One region of the Roseateles sp. FW301-B2 genome, then DNA from elsewhere that is predicted to be linked to it. Evidence: predicted binding sites of a transcription regulator. Region 1 holds the regulator's gene; the other holds the start of a gene.
The links. The regulator HrcA, encoded in region 1, represses chaperone genes, less so after heat shock. The targets are predictions, from matches to a motif close to TTAGCACTCNNNNNNNNNGAGTGCTAA.
Positions count from the first base shown of each region.

Region 2: a site for HrcA is predicted at 12,803-12,829, ahead of rpoH (RNA polymerase sigma factor RpoH). Genes of this name have one in related genera too.

Region 1 is NZ_JBYTBE010000005.1:128,099-142,437, forward strand. Features, by position in the region: gene ispE (4-(cytidine 5'-diphospho)-2-C-methyl-D-erythritol kinase) at 1-64, opposite strand, end outside; gene AC3WQY_RS05725 (outer membrane lipoprotein LolB) at 74-619, opposite strand; gene AC3WQY_RS05730 (tetratricopeptide repeat protein) at 616-2,391, opposite strand; gene mutM (bifunctional DNA-formamidopyrimidine glycosylase/DNA-(apurinic or apyrimidinic site) lyase) at 2,478-3,293, shown strand; gene mutY (A/G-specific adenine glycosylase) at 3,330-4,382, shown strand; gene AC3WQY_RS05745 (hypothetical protein) at 4,433-4,741, shown strand; gene rapZ (RNase adapter RapZ) at 4,742-5,653, opposite strand; gene recN (DNA repair protein RecN) at 5,650-7,341, opposite strand; gene AC3WQY_RS05760 (NAD kinase) at 7,342-8,217, opposite strand; gene hrcA (heat-inducible transcriptional repressor HrcA) at 8,287-9,306, shown strand; tRNA gene AC3WQY_RS05770 (tRNA-Ile) at 9,362-9,438, shown strand; gene AC3WQY_RS05775 (MerR family transcriptional regulator) at 10,048-10,260, shown strand; gene AC3WQY_RS05780 (hypothetical protein) at 10,254-10,760, shown strand; gene AC3WQY_RS05785 (plasmid recombination protein) at 10,757-11,539, shown strand; gene AC3WQY_RS05790 (phospholipase D family protein) at 12,284-13,219, opposite strand; gene AC3WQY_RS05795 (type I restriction endonuclease subunit R) at 13,306-14,339, opposite strand, start outside.
Region 2 is NZ_JBYTBE010000027.1:2,419-16,757, forward strand. Features, by position in the region: gene AC3WQY_RS17615 (sensor histidine kinase) at 1-439, opposite strand, end outside; gene AC3WQY_RS17620 (response regulator) at 462-962, opposite strand; gene AC3WQY_RS17625 (DUF4148 domain-containing protein) at 1,093-1,500, opposite strand; gene AC3WQY_RS17630 (enoyl-CoA hydratase) at 1,667-2,455, opposite strand; gene AC3WQY_RS17635 (DUF3108 domain-containing protein) at 2,452-3,516, opposite strand; gene AC3WQY_RS17640 (M61 family metallopeptidase) at 3,552-5,402, opposite strand; gene AC3WQY_RS17645 (DUF3429 domain-containing protein) at 5,672-6,118, opposite strand; gene AC3WQY_RS17650 (DsbC family protein) at 6,141-6,857, opposite strand; gene AC3WQY_RS17655 (FAD-dependent monooxygenase) at 6,893-8,014, opposite strand; gene ychF (redox-regulated ATPase YchF) at 8,107-9,198, shown strand; gene AC3WQY_RS17665 (CHASE domain-containing protein) at 9,339-12,101, shown strand; gene AC3WQY_RS17670 (chemotaxis protein CheW) at 12,209-12,715, shown strand; gene rpoH (RNA polymerase sigma factor RpoH) at 12,880-13,800, shown strand; gene AC3WQY_RS17680 (SCO family protein) at 13,855-14,339, opposite strand, start outside.

The sequences.
Region 1 (14,339 bases):
TGCCCACCACATGCAGAAAGAGATTGAGCTTGGCCGGGGCCGGAACGTCGTAGAGCGCTTGCATGGCAGCGTGTCAGGGCTTGGGGTCGAGGCGCACGCGCAGCGTGGCCTCGGGTTCGGTGCTGCGCCTGGCCAGGATCAGACCCTCCTCGTAGCGGCTCAGGTCCACCTCCCAGCCCAGTTGCCGGAAGCCGGCCTCGTCGCCGGGCCTGCGCAGGTGCGCGGCCTGCGGCCAGGGGCGGCCCATCAGCCAGTCGAACATGGCGGCGATGGGAATGGCCTCGCCCAGCAACTCGCGGGTGAGGGCGTCGAGATCGTCGAAGCGGCGTTCATCGCTGGGGGTCTGCAGCAGCACCTCGCTGCCGCTCCAGCGCGCGCGCGCCAGCAGGCTGCCCAGCGGGGTGCTGAGTTCCAGTTGCCCGGCCTTGGCCGAGCCCTGCAGCTCGAAGCCGGCATTGCCGCCCTGGGCGCGGGCGCCGTTGAGTGCCGCCACCTGCACGCTCAGGCGGCCGCTCAGGCGCAGATCCTCGGCCTGGGCCTGATAGGGCTGCGGTTGCGGCGGCACGCTGACGCAGGCCGCCAGGGCCAGGCAGGCGCAAAGCGCGAGCGCACGCCTCATGGCTTGGCTTTGAGGCGCTGCATGGTCTCGCGCAGGGCTTCGTTCTTGGGGTCGCGCTTGCTGCCCTCGGCCCAGATGCGCTTGGCTTCGTCGCGCTGGCCGGCCGCCCACAGCACCTCACCCAGGTGGGCGGCGATCTCGGCGTCGGGGCGCGAGCCATAGGCCTGGCGCAGCAGGCGCTCGGCCTCGTCGAGCTTGCCCATGCGGTACTCCACCCAGCCCATGCTGTCGACGATGAAGGGCTCCTGCGGCGCGAAGCTGAGCGCCTTGGCGATCAGCTCGCGCGCCTCGGGCAGGCGCTCCTTGCGATCAGCGAGCGAATAGCCCAGCGCGTTGTAGGCGTGGTAGTGGCTGGGGCGCAGTTCGATCACCTTGCGCAGCAGCGCTTCCATCTCCGCGGTGCGCCCCAGCTTCTCGGCCATCATCGAGCGCTCGTAGATCAGATCGGCATCGTCCGGGAAGCGCTCGCTGGCCTTGCTCAGCACGTCCAGCGCCGGCGCCCATTCACGTGCATCGCGCAGCAGCTGGGCCTCGGCCAACAGCTTGGCGCGCAGATCCTGTTCGCGCTCGCCGGGCAGGGCCTGGATGAGCTGGCGCGCCTGCGCCAGCTTGCCCTGCCGCGCCAGCAGCGAGGCGCGGCGCAGCTGGGTTTCCATCTGGCGCTGCGGCGCATCCACGCGCAGCAGCCAGGCCTCGGCCGCCTTCAGCTCGCCGCGCATCTCGGCCGCTTGGGCCAGCAGCAGCCAGGCCTGCTGGCGCGCATCCTTGCCGGCATCGCTGAGCTCGGGCTCGGCCGCCTTGTCGCCCTCCAGCCGTTTCAGAAAGCTGCGCAGCGCGCCGTCGGCCGCCTCGGCATGGCCCAGCTCCAGCTCCAGCGAACCCAGCGCCAGCCAGGACGAGGGGTTGTCGGGCATCTGCTCGGTCAGCAGGCGGAACTCGCGTGCGGCATCGGCCGGGCGCTGGGCGCGCGCCAGGGCGCGGCCGTAGGCCTGGCGCAGGCCGTGGTTGTCGGGCTTGGCCTGCAGGGCCGACCTGATCAGCGTCTCGGCCTCGGCGCGCTGCCCCATCAGATCCAGGGCCAGGATCAGCGGCTCCTCGGCGTCTGGGAATTCGCTGGCGGCGCTGCGAATCAGCGCCATGGCGTCGTCGACCTCATCGGCCACCTGCTCCAGCTTGGCCAGCACCAGCATGCCCATCATGCGGGTGTCGGGCTGTTGGGCCGCCTCCTGCAACGTCGGCTTGAGGCCTGCCAGCACCTGCTTGGGCTCGGGCGCGCGCTGGAACAGCTGGGGCAGCGATGCCAGCACCGCGCCGCGCTGCGCGGCCGGCGTCAGGGCCAGCAGCGACTTCAGCGGCGCGGCAGCCTCGGCCGGCTTGTTGAGCAGGGCCAGCAACTGCAGCAGCGATTGATGGGCGTCGACGGAATCGGGCGAGGCATCGCGCCAGGCCTTGGCGGCGATCAGTGCCTGCTCGCCGGCGCGTGCCTGCAGGGCAATGCTCACCACGCGCTTGAACAGGGCCTGGTCCTGGGTGCGGCGCGCCGCGTCCAGCAGCACCTGGTAGGCGGTGCCGGCCTGTCCGGCATTGAGCTCCAGCTCGCCGATCAGCAGCTGGTAGAACAGCGGCGCATCCATCGCCGAATTGCTGATCACGGCCGGTGCGGAGTCGGCCTCGCTGGCGGCCCAGGCCGGAGCGGCGCAGCCCATCAGGACGGACAGGATGGCCGGCGCCCACAGCGGTTTGGCGGGCGGGCGGCGATTCGAGGCGGGCATGCGGGGCTCCTGGAGAACGAATGGGCCAGCCCGTGCGAGCTGGCCCTGCAGTCATTCTAGGCAAGGCGTCGCTCGTATCATGAGTCATGCCTGAATTGCCCGAAGTCGAAGTCACGCGCCGCAGCTTTGCCGACGCCATTGCCGGAGCCCGCGTGCTCGAACTCAGGCTGGGCAAGCCGCTGCGCTGGCCGTTGGGTGTTGCGCCGCAAAGTCTGGTGGGGCGCCGCGTGGGCGAGGTGCGGCGGCGCGGCAAATACCTCTGGCTGCCGCTGGAGCCGGGCGGTCTGCTGCTGCATCTGGGCATGTCGGGCTCGCTGGCCTTCCGGGAGCATGCGCCGCCGGCCGGGCCGCATGACCATTTTGAATTGCTCACCAACCGCGGCAGCCTGCGCCTGACCGATCCGCGCCGCTTCGGTGCGGTGGTCTGGTCGGATGCCCTGGATGCCGACCCGGCCGCCAAGCTGCTGGCCGGCCTGGGGCTGGAGCCCTTCGACGCGCGCTTCGATGGCGCGCATCTGCATGCCGGCCTGAGCGGCCGGCGCGTGGCCATCAAGCAGGCCCTGCTGGCGGGCGACATCGTGGTGGGCGCCGGCAATATCTACGCCTGCGAGGCCCTGTTCCGCGCCGGCATCGATCCGCGCCTGCAGGCGCAGCGCCTGAGCCGGCCGCGTGCCGGCCGCCTGGCCCTGGCGGTGCGCGAGATCCTGGCGCAGGCGGTGGAGGCCGGGGGCACGACGCTGCGCGACTTCAAGGACGCGCATGGCGTGGCCGGCAGCTTCCAGATGCAGGCCCAGGTCTACGGCCGCGAGGGCGAGCCCTGCCTGGTCTGCGGCACGCCGATACGCCGCATCGTGCAGGGGCAGCGCTCGACCTATTACTGCCCGTCCTGCCAAAAGCGCTGACTCAGGCGCTGATTCACGCGTTAGCATGCGCCGCGCATGAGAGAAGAAGAGCCCAACCCCGCCGCGATCCAAGCCCTGTTCGCCCCCACCTTGGTGGCCTGGCAGCGCAGCCATGGGCGCAACGCGCTGCCCTGGCAGAACACACGCGATCCCTACCGCGTCTGGCTGTCCGAGATCATGTTGCAGCAGACCCAGGTGAGCACGGTGCTGGGCTATTACCAGCGCTTTCTCGCCAGCTTCCCGAGCGTGCGCGAGCTGGCCGCGGCGCCGCTGGACGAGGTGCTGACCTTGTGGGCGGGCCTGGGCTATTACAGCCGTGCCCGCAATCTGCACCGCTGCGCCCAGGCCGTCTGCGAGCTGCATGGCGGCGAGTTTCCGCGCAGCGCCGAACTCCTGCAGACCCTGCCCGGCATCGGCCGCTCCACCGCCGCGGCGGTGGCCTCCTTCTGCTTTGGCGAGCGCGTCGCCATCCTGGACGGCAACGTCAAGCGCGTGCTGTCCAGGCTGCTGGCCTTCGACGGCGACCTGGCCAGTGCGGCGCAGGAAAAGCTGCTGTGGCAGCGGGCCGGCGAGCTGCTGCCCGCCAGCGCCGACATGCCCAGCTATACCCAGGGCCTGATGGATCTGGGCGCCAGCCTGTGCAGCGTGCGCACGCCGCAATGCCTGCTGTGCCCGGTGAGCGAGCTGTGCCTGGCGCGCGCCCAGGGCGAGCCGCAGCGCCTGCCCAATAAGACGCGCAAGCTCAAGCGCAGCCGGCGCGAGAACTGGTGGTTGTGGCTGGAGCATGAGGGCCGCATCTGGCTCGAACAGCGCCCGGCCACGGGTGTCTGGGCGGGGCTGTGGACCCTGCCGCTGTTCGACGACGAGGCCGCGCTGCAGCGGCAGTTGGACGGACTTGCCGGCCTGGGCGCCAGCGCCGAGGTGCTGCCGGTGATCCAGCACGCGCTGACGCATCTGGATTGGGTGCTGCATCCGCGCCGCGCCGAGGTGGCGGGGCCTGCTCCCGAGTTGAGCGGCGGCGTCTGGGTGGCGCGCGAGCGCCTGGCCAGTTATGCGCTGCCGGCGCCGCTCAAGCGCCTGCTGGATTGATGGCGGATGGATGGCGTATGCTTGCCCCCCTCGACAGCCGACCCCACACCATGCAAAGCACTGCCAAGCCCGCCGTCAAGAGCGCGATCGAATCGGCCGTGGTGGCGGCCCTCGCGGGCGCCACCTGCCTGTGGTTTCTGATCTCGGCGGCCAATATGGACGAGGTCGACGGGGCCAAGGCCACCCTGTGGGGCCTCGGTCTGGCGGTTTGCGTGATCGCCCATATCAGCTTCGTGGGTGTGGCCCTCAAGCATGCCGGCCGCCGCGTGCTGCCCTGGCTGCTGGGCATGGTGATCCTGTTTCCGGTGGTCTCGGTGGTGGCCATGGTCCTGCTGCTGCAGGACGAGCAGGCGGGCTGATTACTTCGCGTCCAGCTCGCGGTGCCGCTTGAGCACCTGGCCGTGATAGGCGAACTGCTTGGACAGCGTTTCCACCAGATAGACCGAGCGGTGCTGGCCGCCGGTGCAGCCGATCGCCACGGTCAGGTAGCTGCGCTGGTCGGCCGCGAAATTGGGCAGCCATTGCGAGATGAAGGCACCGATCTGGCCCAGCATCAGGCGCACCTCGGGCTGGGCCTCCAGATACTCGGCCACCGGCGCATCGCGGCCGGTCAGCGGACGCAGCTCGCGGTCGTAATAGGGGTTGGGTAGCACGCGCACGTCGAAGACGAAATCGGCATCGCTGGGCACGCCATGCTTGAAGGCGAAGGATTCGAACACCAGGGTCAGCGAGGTGCCGCTCACCACCACCAGATCGCGCACCCAGGCGCGCAATTGCGCGGGCCGCAGTTGGCTGGTGTCGATCACCGTTGACTCCACGCGCAGCGCCGCCAGCAGCTCGCGCTCCAGCTCGATCGCGTCCAGCAGGATGCGGTGCGCATCCTCGCCGTCCTGCTGGGCCTGACGCAGCGGATGCGGGCGGCGCGTTTCGGAGAAGCGCCGCATCAGGGTGTCGGTATTGGCGTCCAGGAAGATCGAGCGCAGGCCCACACCCTCGGTGCGCAGTTGCTTGATGAGCGGCAGCAGGTGCGGCAGCGAGCCGGCGCTGCGCACGTCCACCGCGATCGCGACGCGGCGCTTGCCGCGCTGCTTTTCCAGCGTCAGGAATTCCAGCAGCAGCTCGGGCGGCAGGTTGTCCACGCAGAAGAAACCGGCGTCCTCCAGCGCATGCATGGCGATGGACTTGCCGCCGCCCGACACGCCCGTGACCAGCACCACATCGCTTTGCGGCGCTGGCTTGGCCTCGGCCCCCCGCTTGCTATTGCTGCTCATGACCTGGCCTTCTTGCTGCGCGCTGCCGCGCCGGTGTTGGAGAGATCCAGCATCTCCTGCGCGTGGGCAATGCTGGTGGACGAGAGGCGCTCGCCGCCCAGCATGCGGGCGATCTCGGCCACGCGCGCCTCGCCATGCACCGGCTGCACATCGCTGCAGGTGACGCCGGCGCGCAGGGCCTTGGAGACGACGAAATGCTGGTCGGCGCAGGCGGCCACCTGGGGCAGGTGGGTAACGGCCAGCACCTGGCGCTCGCGCCCCAGCTGCTTCATCAGCCGGCCCACGGTCTCGGCCACGGCGCCGCCCACGCCGGCATCGATCTCGTCAAAGATCAGGGTGCCGGCGCCGCTGTCCTGCTGCTGGCAGGTGGTGACGGCGATCGCCAGCGCGATGCGCGAGAGTTCGCCGCCCGAGGCCACCTTGGCCAGCGGCCGCGGCGTGCTGCCGGCGTGTCCCGCCACCAGGAATTCGGCCGACTCCAGGCCGAAGCTCTGCGGTTGTTCCTGCTTGAGCAGGGCGATCTCGAAACTGCCGCCGGCCATGCCCAGCAGCTGCATGGCCTGGGTGACTGCGGCCGCGAGCTGCGGCGCCGCCTTGGCGCGTGCGGCGCTGAGGCGCCGCGCTTCCTGTTCATAGGCCTGGCGCGTCCGCTCCAGCGCGGCCTGCAGGGCGGCCAGATCGCTGGCAGCGTCCAGCGCCGCAAGCTCCTGCTTCCATTCCCGCAGCAGGGCCGGCAGCTCGGCCGGCTGGCGCCGGTAGCGGCGCGCCAGCGCCACCCAGGCGGAGAGGCGTTCGTCCAGCTCCTGCAAGCGCTCGGGCTCCATGTCGGCGCCGTGCAAATAGGCGCTGAGCGTGTGCGTGGCATCCTGCAGCTGCGCCTGCACGCCCTGCAAGGCCTCGACGGCGGGCTGCAGGCGGGCGTCGTAGGCCAGCACGTCCTGCAGATCGTCCAGCGCGCGTTGCGTCAGGCCCTCGGCATTGAGCTCGGCCTCGCTGAGAGCTTCGAGCGCCTTGCGCGCCGCATCCATCAGCGACTGCGCATGCGAGAGCCGCTGGTGTTCACCGTTCAGCTCGTCCCATTCATCGGCGCCGGGCGCCAGGCGATCGAGCTCGCCGATCTGCCAGCTCAGGCGTTCATGCTCGCGCGCCAGCTCGCCCTGGCGCGCCTGCGCCGCCTCCAGGCCCTCGCTGGCCTGCTTCCAGTCGGCGTATGTCTTGGTGACCAGCGCGGTTTCGATGCCGGCATAACCGTCCAGCAGGGCGCGCACCGCGGGCGCGCGGGTCAGGCCTTGCCAGGCATGCTGGCCATGGATGTCGAGCAGGCTGTCGGCCAGCTCGCGCAGCTGCGCCACCGTGGCGGCGCTGCCATTGATCCAGGCGCGGCTCTTGCCCTGCGCATCGATGACACGGCGCAGTAGCAGGCAATCGTCGTCGCCGTCAAAGCCGGCCTCGGTGAGCCAGTCGTGCAGCGAGGCGGGGCGGTCGAACTCGGCCGTGATCTCGGCCCGCGCCGCGCCCTCGCGCACCACCCCGGCATCGCCGCGGCTGCCCAGCGCGAGCTGCAGGGCGTCGATCAGGATGGACTTGCCGGCGCCGGTCTCGCCGGTGAGCACCGCAAAGCCGTTGCTGAAGTCGAGTTCAAGTTCGGGCACGATCACGAAATCGCGCAGGTTCAGGCGCCGCAGCATTCAACTCACCCCTTCGTACCAGCGCAGCTTGCGGCGCAGCGTGGCGTAATAACTCCAGCCGGTCGGATGCAGGAAGCAGACCTTGTGCTTGGAGCGCCGCACGGTGATGCGGTCGCCGTGCAACAGGCTGGCCAGGCTCTGCATGTCGAAATTCACGCTGGCATCGCGGCCGGCCACGATCTCCAGCCGGATCTCGCCCAGGTCGGGCAGCACGATGGGGCGGTTGGAGAGCGTGTGCGAGGCGATCGGCACCAGCACCCAGCCGCCGATGCTGGGGTGCAGGATGGGCCCGCCGGCCGACAGCGAATAGGCGGTGGAGCCGGTGGGCGAGGCGACGATCACGCCGTCGGCGCGCAGATTGGCCACGAACTCGTCGCCCACGTCCACGCGCAGTTCCACCATCGAGGCGGTGGCGCCGCGGCTCACCACCACGTCGTTGAGGGCCAGGCCCTCGAAGATGATGCGCTCATCCCGCCAGACCGCGCCTTCCAGCATGGCGCGCTGCTCTTTTTCGTAGGTGCCGGCCAGGATGGGCTCGAGCGCCTCGCGAAAGCGCTCGATCGAGATGTCGGTGATGAAGCCGAGCCGGCCCTGGTTGATGCCCACCAGCGGGGTGCCATGTCTTGCCATCTCGCGGGCAAAGCCCAGCATGGTGCCGTCGCCACCGACGACGATGGCCAGATCGCACTCGCGGCCTAATTCGTCGTTGGAGAGGGCGTCGAAGGCGGTGATGCCGGTGTTCAGGGCGGTCTCGCGCTCCAGCGAGACTTCCAGGCCGAGGCCGGCCACGAACTCGGCAATCTCCTCAAGCACAGGGCGTATGCCCCTGGCCTGGTGCTTGCCCACTAACGCCACATGACGGAATCGCTTGGCCATGCGCAGAATTACACCACAGGGTTGCGACGACTTGCGGAACATGGCGGGCCTGTCCGTACAATGAAAACCATGCTCGACGAGCGCTCCAAATCACTGCTGAAAACCCTGGTCGAACGCTATATCGCGGACGGTCAGCCCGTGGGTTCGCGCACGCTGTCCAAGGCCTCGGGCCTGGAGCTCTCGCCCGCGACCATACGCAATGTGATGGCCGATCTGGAGGAACTGGGCCTGATCGCCAGCCCGCACACCAGTGCCGGCCGCATTCCCACCGCGCGCGGCTATCGCCTCTTCGTCGACACCATGCTGACGGCGCAGCCGGCCCTGCTGGGTGCGGACGCGCGGCCGATCGAGACGCAGTTGCAGCCCGACCAGCCGCAGCGCGTGATCGCCAGCGCCGCGCATCTGCTGTCCAGCCTGTCGAGCTTTGTCGGCGTGGTCACCGCGCCGCGCAAGCCCAGCGTGTTCCACCACATCGAGTTCCTGCGCCTGGGCGAGCGGCGTGTGCTGGTGATCATGGTCTCGCCCGACGGCGATGTGCAGAACCGCGTGATCTTCACCGCGCAGGATCTCAACCAGGCCGAGCTGGCCGAGGCCAGCAACCGCCTCAACGCCCATTACGCCGGCCTCACCCTGGAGGCGGTGCGCGAGCGCCTGAGGAGCGAAGTGGATGCGCTGAAGGGCGAGATCGGCCTGCTGATGAATACCGCCGTGCAGGTCGGCACCGAGGCACTGGAGCATGAGGAAGAGCGCGTGGTGATCTCTGGCGAGCGCAATCTGCTCACCGTGCAGGACTTCAACAACGACATGGGCAGCCTGCGGCGCCTGTTCGAGATGTTCGAGCAGAAGACCCAGCTGATGCGCCTGCTCGACGTCTCCAGCCGCGCCGAGGGCGTGCGCATCTATATCGGCGGCGAGAGCCAGGTCGTGCCCTTCGAGGAGCTCTCCATCGTCTCCGCGCCCTACGAGGTGGATGGGCAGGTGGTGGGCACCCTGGGCGTGATCGGCCCCACCCGCATGGCCTACGACCGCATGATCCAGATCGTCGACATCACCTCGCGCATGGTCAGCAACGCGCTGTCGCAGAAGTAGGTCGCTGCCAACTGCCCTATACAATCCGCGCTCCTGGCGCCGGCCGGGTCACTCAGGGCCGTTAGCTCAGTTGGTTAGAGCAGAGGACTCATAATCCTTTGGTCGCAGGTTCAAGTCCTGCACGGCCTACCAATATCCATCGGGGTTCTCTCGATTTTCGGATGATCCCGAGCCCAGTGAAAACCGCAGACGTAGACGCCACGTAGACGCTGCGCCTGGGTTTCTGCTTTCCTGCCGGCCTTGGCTAAGCCGTCCTACGCCATGCTTGCACAGACAGGTCCTTTGGCGTGGTTGTGCGGCAGCGCTGGGGGCCAGCGCCACAAGGCACCGACCTGGCGACGCGAGTCCTCTACCTGTTCCGGTGGTGGACACCGCACCTAGTCTGTGGGGAGTCCCCGGAGAGTCCCTGGGGACACCTGAGGGACATGGCGAGGTCATGAAGTGGGTTGCCGTCAATTGCTCGGCTGTTGCTCTCGGTGCATGTGGCCTGACGCTGATCGCGTGTGGCGAGGCCCAAGCTGCTCGACTGACCACGATATTCGGCCCGCTAGATGCCTATGCTCTGTCATAGGGTTTGGTCTCGAAGTGCATCTGTTGGGGGGAGCGTGTAGGCGGGCGCAGGCCTAGTGACGCCTGTTGAGTTTCGAGTCTCTGACTCCTGCGGACAAGGCTTACCCCTATTGTTCGAAATAGTGCCTAATGCCGCCCAGCGCACTGACCAATGCGTACTTTGAGCAATTGATGAATAGCCCATACGTGATCCTCCCGCTGGACCAAGAGTTCCGCGCCACGCTGCCGACCAACATGGCGGCGCAACATCTCAACCGTTCACCCCAGACGTTGCGTCTGTGGGCCTGCAAGCAGAACGGCCCGCTGCAACCGTCGCGTATTAACGGGCGGCTAGCTTGGTCCGTTGCGTCCATCCGCAAGTTGGTGGGGGTGAGCGCATGCTGATCTGGCAGGGTGAAATGACCGGCGAGGCCGCCCCAGCTTTGTTGTTTGACTCATCCATGGGGCCCCGTTCGATTGCACAGTTCCGTGCACTGGTTGCATTGAGCGTTGGGGGTATCAATCGCGAGGAGCTTGATGAACTCGCAGCGGTTTCCAATGGACCGGCGCTGATCCAAAGCCTTGATTCGCAAGGCTACCGTGTGGGCAGCCGACGGAGGCCGGCTGCTTGGCCACTCATCTGGAGCGGACGTCATTGGCGTGGCTCAAGCGATGCTGGCTACCGGCAGCATCAGTGTTACCAATATGCGCTAACACCTTTGGGAGTTAGGGTGATGGAAGAACTTATGCGGCCGGACCGATTTTTCAGGCACCGCTGGTTTGGATACGTGAGTTACTACCACGCGCTGTGTGATCACGGGCAACTGTTCGCGCACGCCTCGAAGTTGTTCCGAAATCTGCTTCGCCGAAATGGACACTGGGCGTTCCTCGGAGGTGAAGCATGAGCTGCGTCGTTTTGCGCCTCAAGAAGCTCAAGGGATCCGGCATCGTCTGCATCGCGGCGAAGCACAATCTGCGCCGCATCGAGGCTGAGCAGGCTCCTGGTGGTCACATCGATGCCACTCGGAGTGGGCTCAATGCCGTGCTGCGCGGCGCCGACACGCCTGAGGGGGTCGCATCGCACGCGCTCTTGATGATGGCGGGTGCCGGCATAACCAAGCTGCGTAAGGATGCGGTCCGCGCGGTGGAGATTGTGGTGAGCCTGCCCAGCGGCCGCCCCGTCAATGAGACGGAGTTCTTCGAGGCAAGCTGTGCGTGGATCTGCAAGCGCTTTGGTGGAAGCGACAACATGCTCAGTGCAGTTGTGCACCGCGACGAGTCTGCAGTGCATATGCATGCTCTGGTGCTGCCGCTCCTGAACGGGCGAATGACTGGCAGCGATGCGGTCGGCGCCGGGCCACGCTTCCTCGCTATGCGGCGCGACTTCTGCAAAGAAGTTGCGGTGCCCTTCGGCTTTGATGCGTACCCTGACCGGCTGCTGGGTGTTGACAAGCAGCGCATGGCGAAGGCTGTGATCAAGGAACTGAACAGCCGCAACGACACCAGTCTGAAGAGCCTGGTGTGGCCTGCGGTTCGTGACTTGATTGAGCGACACCCCGTGGCTTTTGTCCATGCGCTCGGGCTGGCGACGCCACCGGAGCGCAAGCAGCGCCTGCGCTCCAGCACGTCGATCTTCATCAGCAAGGGCAAGGGCAGCCAGCGCCGGGAGTCGCTGGCTGCCTGATGGATCCAAGTTGACGCGGTTTCCATCGGCCCAGTTGATTTCGTATTCATAGGACGCTGACCATGAGCCGAGGCGGAAGCCGCCCGGGTGCAGGACGCCCGGCTAGAAGGGCGAGAGCGGAGGACTTCCGTCGCTTGGACGTCCGAATGCTCGCCCGCGCCGGCATGTTGCGCGGTGGATCGTGGCAGTGCCGATGGGTGGAGTCAGGGACCGACAGGACCCTGGCCACCTTGCGCATTGAAGCGCTTGGTGATCGGCTGGCGCTGAACTACGGTGTCGCGACAAACTCTACGACGAGCGCGGTGCCCGTTCTTGAGACTGCTTGCAACTTCGGCGGATCTCGCCCGTGGTTCTCGTGCCCGGGTTGCGAGCGCCGCGTGGCCGTCCTGCTGCTTGGCCGTTCTCGCATTGCCTGCAGCAAGTGCAGGGTGGTCAGCTACCGCAGTCAGCGTATCGACTTCTGCGGGCGCATGTGGCTGAAGCAACGCAAGCTCGAGGCACGGCTAGGGCCAAGGATGGCTTGCCCATCCAAGATGTCAATGGAAACCTACTCGCAGATCATCAGTGACATCCGGCGCTGTCAGCTGCGTAGGGATGCGTGGTTGACCGCGGCGCTCCGCGGCGTCCATGACGACCTCAGTGCACTGCGCGCTCAAATGCGTGCGGATAGCTCGGCATTCACTCTGGCACGCTAGCTAAGCTGGCTTGCTGGGGCACTTGTCTTACATTGAGGCTAGTCTTCATCTAGTACTGCCTCTCAATCTCGACCATGAATGGGTCCGTCGGAGTTGCAAACTGATCCTCGATGTCGTCCCACTCGCAAGAGTTGAACGCTGCCTTGAAGGCGCGCCGAAACTTCGTATCAATTTCAAAGGGAGGGGGTGGTCCATCGGACAAGGGGCGCAACTGGATCGCCGTCCATGTCCCTCGGATTTTCCGAATCAAATCGATGCGCATCCACTTGATGCTGCGTGTCGTCCCGATTTGGTCGCCTTCATCCAGCTTGAACTGAAGAACGAAGTCGCCTTCCTGGAATAAGCCTTCATCAACATCGTTGTCATTCACCCACTTGTTGCCACCGGTTTGCTGGAGTACGACCTCCTTAATGGCATTGCTGTCAGTTCGTAGTTCCCACCAGGGGAGCAGCTTCCATCGTCTAGGTAACGCCAGTCGCCGTGCTTCCAAGTAGGACAGTGTGGTGCTTTGCTCAAAATCGGCGTCGGGCTCTCTAGACCGCGCCTTGGCATGTTCAATATCGAGCGCGGCGAGTCGGTCTTCGGTTACGGGTTGGTAAACAAGATCCCGAAGTACTTTGTCCAAAGGGAGTACCGGGTTCGAAGTAAACACGCCGCATTCATGCTGTAGGCCTGTGGATAGCGCGTTGGCTGATAGATTTGCAGACCCAACGATCTGCCCGCGGCCTTTGGACCAATAGATCTTGCTGTGTAGCCCCTCACAGAAATAGACCGCTATGCCCGCTTGAAGGAGCCTTCGCACGCCGTCTGGGTGGGTCGCCCCTGCCTTGGGCCAGCAGACCACACTGAGATTCTTGATTCCCTTGGGAAGCTGATCGAGCGCGCCGTGCCCTACAAACGCCACGATGGCCCATTTCTCTTGGTCACCGGAAAAGATGTCAGCGATGCGATTCTTGATGGCAGCAGAGTTGAGAAGATATTCCATGACGACTATTCAGTTGGGCAATCAAGCTGCACCACAGCAGCGACGCCTAAGGAAATTCTTGCGGGCATATGTTTCGGCTCGAGGCCCTAGGCCCAACTCTCCCCCAACGCCTGCGCCTGCTGCAACACCAGCTCCACCGCCGCCTCCTGCATGTCCGGCGGGTACTTGTACTTGCGCAGGATGCGCTTGACCATCAGGCGCAGGCTGGCGCGCACGCTCTCCCGCTCTGACCAGTCCACGCTGAGGTTCTTGCGAAGGTTGTCGGTCAGCTCGTGGGCGATCTTCTTGAGGGTCTCGTCGGTGAGTTCCTTCACCGCGGACTCGTTGTTGGCCAGGGCATCGTAGAAGCGCACCTCATCGTCAGACAGACCCAGGGCCTCGCCCCTTGATGCAGCCTCCTTGAACTTCTTGGCCATCTCCACCAGCTCTTCCATCACCTGCGCGGTCTCGATGGAGCGGTTCTGGTAGCGGGTGATGACGTTGCCCAGCAGCTCGGAGAACTTCTTCTGCTGCACGATGTTGGTGGCGAATTTGGACTTGATCTCGCCCTCCAGCAGGCGCTCCAGCAGCTCCACAGCCAGGTTGCGCTCGGGCAGGTTCTTCACCTGCGCCAGGAAGTCGTCATCCAACAGGCCGATGTTGGGCTTCTCCAGGCCAACGGCGTCGAAGATGTCCACCACGCTCTCGGAGACCACCGCCTGGCTGATGATCTGGCGGATGGCGAGGTCGCGCTGTTCGTCGGTGCGCTTCTGCGCCACGATGTCCCGCTTGGTCAGGATCACCTTCACCGCCTGCATGAAGGCCACCTCCTCGCGCACGGCCTTCGCCTCATCCAGCGTGCAGCAGAGCGAGAAGGCCTTGCTCATGGCCAGGGCGGTGTCTGCAAAGCGCTTCTTGCCGCTCAGACCCGCCTCAAGGGGCAGACCCAGCACATGGTTGGCCGCGCCGGCCAGGACCTTGTGGCCGCCCGCGAGGAAGCCGCTCCAGTCATAGCCATGCAGCAAGGTGCGCAGCACATCCAGCTTCTCTGCCAGCACCGAGTAGGCCTCGTTCGCGTCCACCGTGGGGCGGCCACGGCCTTGGGCTGCGGTGTACTCCTTCATCGCGGCCCTCAGCTCAT
Region 2 (14,339 bases), on a different contig from region 1:
GGATGCCCAGGGTCTTGCCCTCGGTGCTGACCATGGGCATGCCGATATAGCTTTGCGCCCCCATGTCCACCAGCAGCTGGTCCTGCGGATACTCGGCTTGCACGCCGCTGGGGTGGAAGCACATGTCCTGGCAGCTGACGTTCTGGCAGGGCGTGCCGTCCAGGCCATAGGTGATGTTGGGAATGAAGTCGCTGCCCGCCCACACCGCCAGCGTGCGGGCGGCCTCGCTGCCCTGCACGCTGCACAGCTCGCCGGCGATCACGTAATGCACGTCCAGCGCCTTGGCCAGGTCGCGCACCAGCACGCGGAAGAATTCGTCGCCGCTGACGCGCGAGGTGCTGAGGGTGATGGAGCGCAGCGCCGCCTCGGCCAGCGCGCGCCCCTCATCGACCGAGAACAGCCGCTCGGGTCCGGCGCTGGCAGCCAGGGTGTTGTTCATGCGGCGCTCCTTGCATCATTCGTCAGGCCGGCGACAAGCAGCCGCCGGCGGACAGGATATCGCGGTAGTTGCGCAAGGCCAGCAGGCAGACGCGGTTCAGCAGGCGGTCGGTCAGATCGGTCTTCTGGCAGTACTCGTTGACATCGTGCTGGCGCAGCACCTCGTACTCGGACAGCCTGCCGGCCTGGCCGGTGCGGATGACGATGCGCGCGCGCGGGCTGCGCGACTCGCGGCGTATGCGGGCCACCAGGTCCAGGCCCGCGGTCTCGGTCTCCATCACCACGTCCAGCAGCACCACCGCGATGTCGTCGCGCTGTCGCAGCATGGCCTCGGCCTGACGCGCACTCTGGGCATGCAGCAGACTGACGCCGCGGCCGTCGAGCGCCAGCTCGGCCAGCACCAGGGCGCTGACCTCGTGCACGCCGGGCTCGTCGTCCACCACCAACACCACCCAGGGCGTCAGGCGCTCGTCCCGAGCCGGCGTGTCTTCGTCGGAAAAATACAGGAGATCGTCGTCTGCCACGGTTCCCTCGCACGATGCGGCCAACCATGCCGCCAAAGCGGCCAGGCCGACCCGCATTGAAGCATATGCCGGCCCCAATGAGACACGCCCCGCGAACAGCGGGGCGTGATCAAGGCGGGGTGGCGCCGGTTTACTTGCCGGCCAGCACCGGGGTGCCGCTGATGCCACGCGTCACCGCGAAGTAGCCGGGGCCGCCTTCGGAGAACTGCTCTTCCAGTTCACCGGTTTCGCGGGCACGTTGCAGCTCGGCCACCACCTCGGCGCGGGTCTTGCCCTTGACGGGGGCAGCGGCGGGCAGCGTGGCCGGCTTGACGGCTTCGCTGGCGCTCAGGGTGTGGGCCTTCGGCGCATTCACCGGTGCGGCCAGGGCGCCAACGCCTTCCATCTCGGCGGCACGCTGGGCCAGCTCGCCGCTGGCGCGGGCCTGCTGCAGTTCGGCCAGCACTTGTTCGCGCGTCTTGCTTTGGGCATTGGCACCGGAGGCGACGGCCAGACCGGCCAGCACGAGAGCGACGGAGATCGTAGAGAGCTTGTTCATGACGGGGTCCTTGGGGTTCGTTGACTTGAACCGTGGCGCCTATCGCCGGGTCCATGGAACGAACTGTAGGGACTCCGCCCTAGGGAAAACACTAGTCAAATCGCAAAAGACTATTCCTGTTTAACCAAGAATCTTTTGGAATATGACGAATGACACCCAAGCTGCGTCAACGATGCTGGAAACCCGGCTGGCGCTTGGCGAGGAAGGCCTCCATGCCTTCGCGCTGGTCCTCGGTGCCGAACAGGGCGTGGAAATAGCGCCGCTCCACCGCCACGCCATCCTTCAGCGGGCCCTGGTAGGCCAGGTTCACCAGCTCCTTGATCAGCATCACCGAGGGGCCGCTGAAGCCATTGATGGTCTCGGCCGCGGCCAGGGCGTCGGTCAGCAGCTGATCCGCCGGCACCACGCGCGACACCAGGCCGCCGCGCTCGGCCTCGGCCGCATCCATCATGCGCGCGGTGAGCAGCATGTCCATGGCCTTGCTCTTGCCGATCGCGCGCGGCAGGCGCTGGGTGCCACCGGCGCCCGGGATGATGCCCAGCTTGATCTCGGGCTGGCCGAACTTGGCGCTATCGGCGGCGATGATGAAGTCGCACATCATCGCCAGCTCGCAGCCGCCGCCCAGCGCGAAGCCGGCCACCGCGGCGATCACCGGCTTGCGCACCTGCAGAATGGTTTCCCAGTTCTTCGAGATCAGGCCGCTCTTGAAGGCGCTGATGAAGGTGTGCGGCGCCATCGTCGGGATGTCGGCGCCGGCGGCAAAGGCACGCTCGGAACCGGTCAGCACGATGCAGCCGATGCTGTCATCGGCATCGAAGGCCAGCAGGGCCTGGCCCAGCTCGTCCATCAGCTGGTCGTTCAGCGCATTCAGCTGCTTGGGGCGGTTCAGGGTGATCAGGCCGGTCTTGCGGGCGCCATCGCCGCGCGTTTCGGTCAGGATGCATTCGTAGCTCATGGGGACTCCTTGGATGGGGGATCTGCTTGGGGCTGAACTATAGGCTGGGCGACCGGCTGGGCTTCCTGCAGCGGCGCCTGCTTGAGCATCAGGTCCACATAGGTCTGCTCGTCCTGCACGATGCGCAGGCGCACCGGCAGGTATTGCAGGGCGGGCGCCAGCCACACCTCCGCCTTCAGGTCGCCGCTGGTGTTCTGCACCGTCGGGCGCAGGTGCCAGGTCTTGAGGGGGCCGAGCGGGGTCTCCAGCTCTTCCTCGCCCAGCAGCTCGTAGCGCCAGCGGTAGAGCCGCCGCGGCAGGGCCAGCGGCAGCTCCACCACCCGCCCCGGCTGCAAGGCCTCGCGGCAGGTCAGGAACAGCCAGGTGAGCTGCACGAACTGGCTGGCCGTGTCCTGCACGCCAGCCGGTGCAGCCTCGCGCCGGCCATTCGGAAACTGCAGCGTCTCGCCCTCGAACTGCAGGGTGATGCGGCGGCGCTCGCTGAACAGGATGCGGGTGTCCTCGTCGTAGCGGCGCGGCGCGATGCCCTGCGGCGTGAGCTCGCCCTCGCTGCTCATGCGGCGCGAGATCAGCGGCGCAAAGCTGGGGCCTATCGCCACGTCGAGATGCACCTGGTAGCGGCTGCCCTGGCGCAACCACTGCACCTGGGCACTGCCATGCACCTCGCCGCGGTAGTTGCCCAGCAGGCGGTAGTCCAGTTGGGTGGAAGCGGGCCATTCGGGGCCGGGCTCAAACGCAGCGGCTGATGACGATGCAGATGCCGCCGGCGCGGGCGCCGCGGCGAGCGGGGGCAGTGCGGGCATGGCCGGCAGCGGCTCGGGCGCCGGGGGTGGCAGCAGAGGCAAGGCCGCCGGCGCGGCCGCAAAACGCGTCGGCCGTGGCGCCAGCGCGCGCGCGCGGGCCGCCGGCCGGGTAGGCGTCGCGGGCCGCAGCTCGCGCACGAACGCGGCCTGCAGGCGCGGCGGCATCGCCTCGGTCGGCGCACGCCAGCCCTGCTGCAGCCGGACCACCTGCTCGCTCAGCCAGAGATGGGCCAGCAGCACGCCGGCCAACAGGCCCATCCAAGCCAGTCGATGCTGCCGCCGAGGCCTCGGCTTCAGCCGCCCAGCCATGCCCGGCGCAGGCTCAGCGCGCGCGCCGGCGCCTTGGCCGCAGGGCTCAGCGCCACCGGCGTGGCGGCGGCCTCGCCGGTGGGCAGCTGCAGCAGCAGCGTCAGCACGCGCTGGTCGCGCACCACCAGCCATTCCATGTGCGTCAGCCGTTCGGGCTGCAGGCCCAGCAGCGCGTCTTCCAGCTTGCGCAGGCGCCAGCTATTGCAGGCCAGGATCTCGTCGCCGGCGCAGAAACCGGCGGCCAGCGCGGCCGAGCCCTGCAGCACCTGCTTGACGACGATGCTGCCGTTCTCGGACACGCGCAGCCCGATGCGCTGCGCCAGGCTGGGCTTGTCGGCCGCCCAGCGTAGGCCGAAGCGCTCCAGCAGCGCCGGCAGCGGCAGATCGTCGGTGCCATGCACCCACAGGGTCAGGTCTTGCGCCAGCGCCGCACCGCCCAGCTCGGTCACGGCGGCCATGATGTCGGCCTCGCCGATCGGGCCGCCACCGCTGCGCTGCCACAGCAGGCGCATCACCGCGTCGAGACTTGACGGCCCCGAGTTCCGGGCTGCGCCCTCCCCGCCCCCCGAGGGGGACAAGCAAACTTGGGACGGCCCGGCATTTGCTTGAGCGCGCGGCTTGTCGGCACTGCGCAGCGCCAGGTCCAGCGCCATCGCCACCATGGCTCCCTTGGTGTAGTAGCTCACCACCGCGTTGGGGGTGTTCTCATCCTGGCGGTAGTACTTGACCCAGGCGTCGAAGCTGGACTGCGCCACGCTCTGGTGCTTGCGCCCGGGCGCACCCAGCACGCCGCTGAAGGTACCGGCAATCAGCTTCAGGTAGCGGGCCTCATCGATCAGGCCGCTGCGCACTAGGAACAGCTCGTCGTAATAGGAGGTGAAGCCCTCGAAGAACCACAGCAGCTGGGTGTAGTTCTCCTGGCCGTAGTCGAAGCTAGCGAACACATCGGGCCGCAGGCGCTTGACGTTCCAGGTGTGGAAATACTCGTGGCTGATCAGGCCCAGCAGGCGCACATAGCCCTCGCTCAGCTCGGTCTGGCCCAGGCGCGGCAGGTCGCGGCGCGCGGCGATCAGGGCCGTGCTGGCGCGGTGCTCGAGGCCACCGTAGCTGTCGTCCACCGCGTTGAGCAGGAACACGTAGCGCTCAAAAGGCGGTTTTCCGGGCGGCTTGCCGGCGCGCTTGCCGGGCGGATGGGCGCCGTGCCAGAAATCGATCTGGGCCTCGCAGATGCGCTGGGCGTCGCGCAGCAGGCGATCGCCGTCGAGGATGGGATAGGCACCCGCCACCACGAACTCGTGCGGCACGCCGGCGGCGCTGAACTGGCCGCGCCAGAACTTGCCGAGCTCGAAGGGATGGTCCACCAGTTCGTCGTAGTCGGCCGCCTCGTAGCTGGCCTTGCCGCGGCCCGCGCGCATGCCGGTGGCCACCTGCCAGCCGGGCAGCAGGCCGGCCAGGTCGATGCCATGCGGCTCGCCCTCGCGCCCATGCACGCGCAGGCACAGGCTGGTGCCGTTGAAGAAACCGCGCTGGGCATCGAGAAAGGCCGCACGCACCGAGGTGTCGAAGGCATAGACCTGGTAGCTCAGCACCAGCGCGGCACGGCCGCTGCAGCGCACCTGCCAGGCGCATTTGCTGGTCTGATGCACCGGCAGTTCGCGCTGGCCCTGGCGCGCGCGCAGGCCGCTCAGGTGGCGTGCAAACTCGCGCACCATATAGCTGCCCGGAATCCACACCGGCAGGCTGAAGGCCTGCTCGGCGGACGGCGCGGTCACCGTCAGGGTGACGCGGTACAGATGCGCTTGCGCGTCGGCAATCTCGATCTTGTAGTGGATCATCTCAGGGCCTGTTAACACTGCGTTTGCCCGTGCGAACGGGGCCGGCAGGGCCCAGGTCTAGGCGGACGACGCTGCCCAGGCTTTCTGCCTGGGCAAGGAGTTCAACGACGAGATGGGCCCTGCCAGCCCCGTTCCCTTCGGGTTGCCACCAGAACAGCCGTGCACGTCGTTGCAAAGCCTCGCCGGGGGAGCGACCCCGGCTTCGGTTTGCGCCTAGTTCACGGCTGTTCTGGTGGCAACGCATCGGGCAAGCGCAGTGTTAGCAGGCCCTAACTACCGGCCGCCCCCAGGAAGCAGCTCAGCGCCGCCACGCCGCTGAGCCGGAAGCGCAGCGTCAGCCAGGCACTGGCGCCCAGTGCGGGATAGCTGCGGCGGTCCACTGCATAGCAGGCGATCAGCATCACCCCATGCACCACCAGGCCGGCATAGGGCGGCATCACCACCGCGATCCAGGCGATCAGCGCCGGCACCACGCCCCAGACGAAGGGCTGCGGCGATGGAATGCTCTGCCGGAAGCCCAGGCCCCAGTGGATGCCACCCAGCAAGGAGATCACCACGGCCGCGTAGGCGGACAGCGCGGCCGTCACATAGGGATGGGCATCCTCGCGCACCAGCCAGACCAGCAGCGCGCCGAACACAAAGGGCAGCAGGCCCAGGTAGCCGAGCCGCAGCGCGACGGGATTCAAGGGCAGGTTGCCGGATACAGCAGCAGGCATGAGGGGCGGATCCGCGGGTGGTTCAGGACTTGATGGATTGCAGGCGGCGCTCGACCTGCTCGGCGCTCAGCGCCCCGGGGGCACGCGTGCCGTCTTCGAAGATCACCGCCGGCGTGCCGTTCACATGATGCTTGCGGCTGAAGGCGAGGTTGCGGTCGATGGCGCTGGCGTCACAGGCCTCGGCGCCCGGCTTGGGCAGCGGCGTGCCTTCCAGCATCCAGTTGCGCCAGGCATTGGTCTGGTCCTTGGCGCACCAGACGGCACGCGATTTCTCGGGCGAGTCGCCGCCCAGGATGGGGATCACGAAGGTGTAGACGGTGAGGTCCTTGACGTCCTGCAGGCTGCGCTCGAAACGCTTGCAGTAGCCGCAGTTCGGATCGGCAAACACCGCGATGCGGCGCTTGCCATTGCCGGTCTTCCAGACGATGGCGTCCTTCAGCGGCAGGTTGGCGAAATCGATCGCGGTGAGCTTGGCCACGCGTTCCTCGGTGAGGTTGCGGCGGCCCTTCAGGTCCAGCAACTCGCCCTCGATTAGGTATTGGCCGGTGGCATCGGTGTAGCGGATCTCGTTGCCGATGCGGATCTCCCACAGCCCGGGCATGGGCGAGGGCTTGACCTCGTCGATCTTGGGCGCGCCCACCAGGCGTTCGCCCAGGCTCTTGCGGATCAGGGCCTCGTTGGCATGGGCAAGCAGGGGCGCGAGCGCCAGCGCGGCGGTGCAAATCAGGGAAAGCTTCATGGTGGTGCTCGGTAGAGAATCGGTGCGAGGGCGGTTCAGGCGCCCAGCGCCCTGGAGGTCAGCCAGCGCTTCAGCGGGCCGATTTGATTGAGGAGGCTCAGGCCCTGGTTGCGCAGGCCGCGCAGCGCCGGCGCCTCGCTGGCAAAGCCCTTCAGCAAGGCATCGGTCAGCTCGCCCATGGCCCAGGTGTCGAACTGGCGCCGGCGCACATAGCGGCGCAGCAGGCGCTCGTCGCCCAGCGGACGCCAGGGCTCGCGCGCGGCGATCACGCTGGCCAGCGCCGCCACATCGGCCAGGCCCAGGTTCAGGCCCTGGCCGGCCAGCGGGTGCACCAGATGGGCGGCATCGCCCAGCAGAACCCAGCCGGGGCCGCAGACCGGCTCGGCGCGCGCCAGGCTCAGCGGCCAGGCGCTGCGCTGGCTGGCCAGCGTGAGCGTGCCGGCCGCGCCGCCGCTGGCTTCCAGCAGGGCGGCTTCAAACTCCGCCGTGCCGGCCGCCATCAGCTCATCCGCGCGCTGCTTGGGCAGCGACCAGACCAGGCCGTAGGAACAGCCGGGCTCGGGCCGCTCGAAGGGCAGCAGCGCCAGCACATCGGGCGAACGGAACCATTGGTGGGCCACGCCCTGGTGCGGCTGGCTGGCGCGCAGGCGTGCGGCAATCGCGCTGTGGCCATAGGCATGCACGTCGAAGCGCACGCCCAGGACCGCGCGCGAGGCCGAGTCGCGCCCTTCACACAAGGCCTGCAACTCGGCCGGCACCGGCGCATCGACCAGGCGCACATGGGGCGAGAAGCGCAGCGCGGTGGCGAGCTCGGCCTCCAGCGCGGCGGCGTCGACGATATAGGCCAGCTCGCGCACGCCTTGCTGCCAGGCGCTGAACTCCAGCAGCGCGCCGGCGGCATCGCCGCGCACCTTCATGTCGTAGACGGCTGACACCGCGTCGGCCGGCAGCGCGTCCCAGACGCGCAGCTCGCGCAGCAGGGCCACCGAGGCGGCGTTCAGCGCATAGGTGCGCACGTCCTCGCGCGGCGCCGCCGACGCGCCGCTGGGCTCGGGCTGGCCCAGCAGGGCCACGCGCAGACCACGCGCCGCCAAGGCCAGCGCCAGCGCCCGCCCGACGCAACCGCTGCCGCGCACCAGGATGTCAAATCGTTCCATGGAGCTCATTGTAGGCAAGCCGACTAAAATACCGCCTTTGCCTCCCGGCCAGCCTGCTCCTTCCTGCTTGGCCCCTTTCGAAAGCGTCCCTCATGAGCCTCAAATGCGGCATCGTGGGCCTGCCCAATGTGGGCAAGTCCACTCTTTTCAATGCGCTGACCAAGGCCGGCATCGCCGCCGAGAACTATCCCTTCTGCACCATCGAGCCCAATGTGGGCGTGGTGGAACTGCCCGATCCGCGCCTGCAGAAGCTGGCCGAGATCGTGCAACCCGAGCGCATCCTGCCCGCCATCGTGGAATTCGTGGACATCGCCGGTCTGGTGGCGGGTGCCTCCAAGGGTGAGGGCCTGGGCAACCAGTTCCTCTCGCACATCCGCGAGACCGACGCCATCGTCAACGTGGTGCGCTGCTTCGAGGATCCCAACGTCATCCACGTGAACGGCAAGGTCGATCCGATCTCCGATATCGAGGTGATCCAGACCGAACTCTGCCTGGCCGACCTGGGCACGGTGGAGAAGAGCCTGCACCGCTACAACAAGGTGGCGCGCGCCGGCGACAAGGAAGCGATCGCGCTGGTCAAGGTGCTGGAGAAATGCCAGGCCGCGCTGGACCAGGCCAAGCCGGTGCGCGGCATCGACTTCAGCAAGGAGGAGCTGACCATCCTCAAGCCGCTGTGCCTGATCACCGCCAAGCCGGCGATGTTCGTGGGCAATGTGGCCGAGGACGGTTTCGAGAACAACCCCTTCCTGGAGCGCCTGAAGGAATACGCCGCGGCCCAGAACGGCCCGGTGGTGGCGATCTGTGCCAAGACCGAGGCCGAGCTCTCCGAGATGGAGGACGAGGACAAGGCCATGTTCCTGGCCGAGATGGGCCAGGACGAGCCCGGCCTGAACCGCCTGATCCGCGCCGGCTTCAGCCTGCTGGGCCTGCAGACCTACTTCACCGCCGGCGTGAAGGAAGTGCGCGCCTGGACCATCCACAAGGGCGACACCGCACCGCAGGCGGCCGGCGTGATCCACACCGACTTCGAGCGCGGCTTCATCCGCGCCCAGACCATCGCCTACGAGGACTTCATCGCCTACAAGGGTGAGCAGGGCGCCAAGGACGCGGGCAAGATGCGCGCCGAGGGCAAGGACTATGTCGTCAAGGATGGCGACGTGCTGAACTTCCTCTTCAACGTCTAGTCTGACACCGTCCTTTCGCATGGCGTCGCGCCATGCCGACAGTCAAACGCCCGGCCCGTTCAGTCTTCTGGCGCCGGGCGTTTTTGCATTAGGCTCATGGCGCAGTGGCACCGCCCTGCCACCGAGCCCTCCCCTTCTTCATGCCGCCTCCGTTCCTCACCTGGGCCCTGCGCAGCCTCTTGCTGGGCCTGGCCTACGCCCTCATCAGCGTGCTGGCGCTGCGCCTGGCGTTGCCGCCCAATTACGCCACCCCGCTCTACCCTTCGGCGGGCCTGGCGCTGGCCGCGCTGCTGTGCTGGGGCTGGCGCATGGTGCCGGCGGTGGTGCTGGGCTCCTTTGCCGCCAATGTGCTGCTGGCGATGGAGCGCGGCCATCCCTCGCTGCTGGGGCCGGCGCTGATCGGCGTGGGCGCTGGGCTGCAGGCCTGGGTGGGCGCCTGGGCCGTGCAGCGCCTGCGCGGCGCGGACCCGGAAGAGCTGAGCCTGACCGAGCCGCGCGACCTGGCGCTGTTCTACGCCCTGGGGGCCGGCCTGTCCTGCCTGATCAGCCCGAGCATGGGCGCGGCAGCGCTGTGGCTCAATGGCGCGGCCACGCTGGCGCAGCTGCCCTCCACCTGGGGCCATTGGTGGGTGGGCGACACGCTGGGCGTACTGATCGGTGCGCCCATCACCCTCACCCTGATCGGCCAGCCGCGTGCCACCTGGGCGCCGCGGCGCATCAGCGTGGCCCTGCCGATGCTGGCCGCCACCCTGCTGATGGTGCTGGCCACCTCCCAGGTGATCAGCTGGGAGACACAGGGCCAGCGCCAGGCCTTCGAGCGCGATGCGCTGGCGGCCGCCAACGCGCTGGAGACCGCGCTGCAGGAGCCGCTGCAGGCGCTGGCAGCCAACCAGGTGCTGTTCAGCATCTACCCGAACCTGAACCGGCGCGAGTTCGAACGCGGCAGCGTGGCGCGGCTGGCCACCGGCAGCCGCCTGCTGGCGCTGGGTTGGGCGGCCAGGGTGGGCCCCAGCGAGCTGGCGGCCTTCGATGCGGCGGCCCGCCGTGACGGCCTGGCCGACTATCGGGTACATGAGCGCCAGCGCGCGGGCGATCTGCGCATCGCCACCGACGAGGACAAGCTGGCGATCCGCCTGATCGAGCCCCTGCAACGCAATGCCAGCGCGCTGGGCGTGAACATCCGCGCGATTCCGCAGGCGCGCCCCGCGCTCGACCACGCCGCGCGCACCGGCCTGCCCGCGGCCACCGCCGGCTTCCGGCTCTCGCAGGACAGCGCCGACAACACCGGCGTGGTGCTGTACCAGGCGGTCTATGCGGGCGAGCCGGGTGAGCCGGACAATCAGGCGCTGCGCCAGCAGGCCTTGCGCGGCATGGTGTTCGCGACCATCCGCCCCGACCAGGTGCTCGACACCGTGGTGCGTGCCAGCGCACCCTACCTGGCCTTCTGCCTGGTGGATACCGACCCGCACACCGCCCGGCCGCTGCTGGCCGGCAAGCCGGGCTGCGCGGCGCAGACGCTGCCACCCCTGAGCCGCGTGCACAAGCTGCAGTTCTCCGGCCGGGCCTGGGAATTGCGTGCCTGGGCCGCCGGCCCCATGCCCAGCCACGACGGCATGGGCAGCCTGCTGTTCGCCGTGGTCGGCCTGATCAGCACGGCCCTGCTGGGTGCCCTGCTGCTGACCGTGACCGGTCGCGCCAAGCGCATCGCCGACCTGGTGACCGAGCGCACCGCCGAGCTGCGCCGCGAGGTGCAGGAACGCGAGCGCGCGGCCGAGGCCCTGCACGCCAGCGAGGAACGCTTTCGCAACATCTTCGAACACGCGGCGGTCGGGCTGGTGTTCACCGATCTGCGCGGCGTGCCGCAGCAGGTGAACCCCTATTTCTGCCGCCTGGTGGGCTTCAGCAGCGCGGAGCTGATGCAGCGCTCCAGCATCGCCATCACCCATCCGGACGACCGCGCCGAAGACCTGCGCCTGGGCCGCAGCCTGTTGCGGGGCGAGATCGACAGCTATCGCCGCAACAAGCGCTACATCACCAAGTTCGGGCAGATCGTGCAGGTGCGCGCCCTGGTGAGCATGCAGCGCGATGCCCGCGGCGAGCCGTTCCGGTTGGTGGGCGTGGTGGAAGACGTCACCGACCAGCTCAGGCTGCGCGAGCTGGAGCGCGCCCGCAGCGCCGCCGAGGCCGCCAACCAGGCCAAGAACGAGTTCCTCTCGCGCATCAGCCATGAATTGCGCACCCCGCTCAACGCCATGCTGGGCTTCACCCAGCTGCTGGAACTGGGCGGCGAGCAGCAGCTCAGCGAGCAGCAGCGCGGCTGGCTGGCGCAGATACGCGCGGCCGGCTGGCATCTGCTGGAGATGATCAACGAGACCCTGGACTGGTCGCGCATCGAGACCGGCGCGCTCAAGCTCGAGCTGGCCCCGCAGGCGCTGGAACCGCTGCTGGCGTCGACCTGGGCCATGCTGGAAGCCGACGCCGCCAAGCGCGGCATTGCCTACAGCGTGGAACTGGCGGCCGACGCGCAGCAGGTCTACGCCGATGCCACGCGCCTCAAGCAGGTGTTCACCAATCTGCTCAGCAATGCCGTCAAGTACAACCACCCGCAGGGCCAGGTGCGGGTGAGCAGCCGGGCGCTGGGCGATGAGCGCATCGAAATCACCGTGGCCGACACCGGCCTGGGCCTCAGCGAGGCGCAGCAGGCCCAGCTGTTCCAGCCCTTCAACCGGCTCGGGCGCGAGCTCAGCCAGGCCGAGGGCACGGGCATCGGCCTGGTGATCTGCAAGCGCCTGGTGGAAGCGATGAACGGCAGCCTGACGGTCCGCAGCGCGACGGGCCAGGGTGCGAGCTTTGTGCTCGACCTGCCCGCCAGCGCCGGCGCCATGTCCAGCGCCGCGGACTGAGCACAATGGCCGGGCCGCCGCGGTTTATTGCCGCGGCAGGCCCGGCCCGGCTAGGCACAATAGCGGGCAGCGCGTCCAACCATCGAACCATCCCAAGCCTTCGCCCCATGAGCTCTACCGAACTGGCCACCCGCCCCAACCAAGCGCTGACGCTCGCCGACGATCACAAGTCCTTTGCCAGCCGGCAGTTCCTGACCTTCCGCATCGGCGCCGAGGAATACGGCATCGACATCCTGAAGGTGCAGGAGATCCGCTCCTACGAGGCGCCCACCCGCATCGCCAACGCACCCGCCTTCGTCAAGGGCGTGGTGAATCTGCGCGGCGTGATCGTGCCCATCGTGGACCTGCGCCTGCGCCTTGGCAGCCCGGCGGAGTACAACGCCTTCACCGTCTCCATCGTGCTGAACGTCTGCTCGCGCGTGGTCGGGGTGGTGGTGGACTCGGTGTCGGACGTGCTGGAACTGGGTGCCGACGCCATCAAGCCGGCGCCCGAGGTGAGTGCCGCCATCGACACCCGCTTCGTCACCGGCCTGGGCAAGGTCGGCGAGCGCATGCTGATCCTGCTCGACATCGAAGGCATGGTGGGCAGCCCGGATTTCGGTCTGATCGACTGATCTGAGACCGGTTTCCGCGCAGAAAGTTAGTGCGTACCCTCGCTGAAAGCGTTGAAATAGCTGAGCAAATTTGCTTCTCGGCGACATTTAGCACTCATTCGCCATGAGTGCTAATATTATGGACGTCGAGCCATAGCGGCTGGGAGAGGTAGAAAGCCATGAGCATGATGTCCAACGCCACTGCACTGCAAGTACGCGACCCCTGGGCGCTGCTGCCCTCGCTGGGCAATCTGGATGCCTATATCAGCGCCGTCAACCGCCTGCCCTTGTTGACCCCCGAGGAGGAGCAGTCCTTCTCGCGCCGCCTGCGCGAGCATGGCGATCTGGAAGCCGCCGGCCGGCTGGTGCTCTCGCACCTGCGCCTGGTGGTGTCGATCTCGCGCCAGTACATGGGTTACGGCCTGCCTCAGGGCGACCTGATCCAGGAGGGCAATGTGGGCCTGATGAAGGCCGTCAAGCGCTACGACCCCGACCAGGGCGTGCGCCTGGTGTCCTACGCCATGCACTGGATCAAGGCCGAGATCCACGAGTACATCCTGCGCAACTGGCGCATGGTCAAGGTGGCCACCACCAAGGCGCAGCGCAAGCTGTTCTTCAATCTGCGCTCGATGAAGCACAGCCTGAAGGAAGATGCCGCCGAGGGCCAGACGCACCGCAACACGCTCACCGAAGCCCAGGTGGACCATGTGGCCCGCGAGCTCAACGTCAAGCGCGAGGAAGTGCTGGAGATGGAGACCCGCATGGCGGGTGGCGACGTGGCCCTGGAGCCCCAGACCGATGACGACGGCGAGAGCTTCGCCCCCATCGCCTACCTGGCCGACGACAGCCAGGAGCCGACGCGCGTGCTGGAAAGCCGCTCGCGCGACGCGCTTGCCGGTGACGGCATTTCGCGCGCCCTGGCGGTGCTGGACGAGCGCAGCCGTCGCATCGTCGAAGAGCGCTGGCTCAAGGTCAACGACGACAGCAGCGGCGGCATGACCCTGCATGACCTGGCGGCCGAATACGGCGTCAGCGCCGAGCGCATCCGCCAGATCGAGGTGGCGGCAATGAAGAAGATGCGCAAGGCCCTGGCCGAAACGGCCTGAGCGCGCCGATCGCCCTTCCCCATGCAAAAGGCCCCTCGCGAGGGGCCTTTGTCCTTATGAGCGCTCGTTCAGCAGCAGCTTGATGTCGTCGGCCAGCGCCTGGGCGCCGGCGCCATAGCGGGCGAACACGCGCACCCGGCCCTGGGTGTCGAAGATGAAGCTGGCGGCGGTGTGGTCCATGGTGTAGCTCTCGGGCGTCTTGCCAGGCACCTTGGCGTAATAGACCTTGAACTCGCGCGCCGCATCCTTGAGCTGCTCGGCATTGCCGCGCAGGGCCACGAAGCTCGGGTCAAAGCTCGTCATATAGGGCTTGAGCAGTTCCGGCGTGTCGCGCTCGGGATCGACGGTGATGAACACGCCCTGCACCCGTTCGCCATCCGCGCCCAGCGACTTCTTCACCTGGGCCAGTTCGGCCAGCGTGGTGGGGCAGACATCGGGGCATTGGGTGTAGCCGAAGAACACCACCACCACCTTGCCCTTGAAGTCTGCCAGGCTGCGCGGCTTGCCATCCTGGTCGGGCAGGCTCAGCTGGCGGGCAT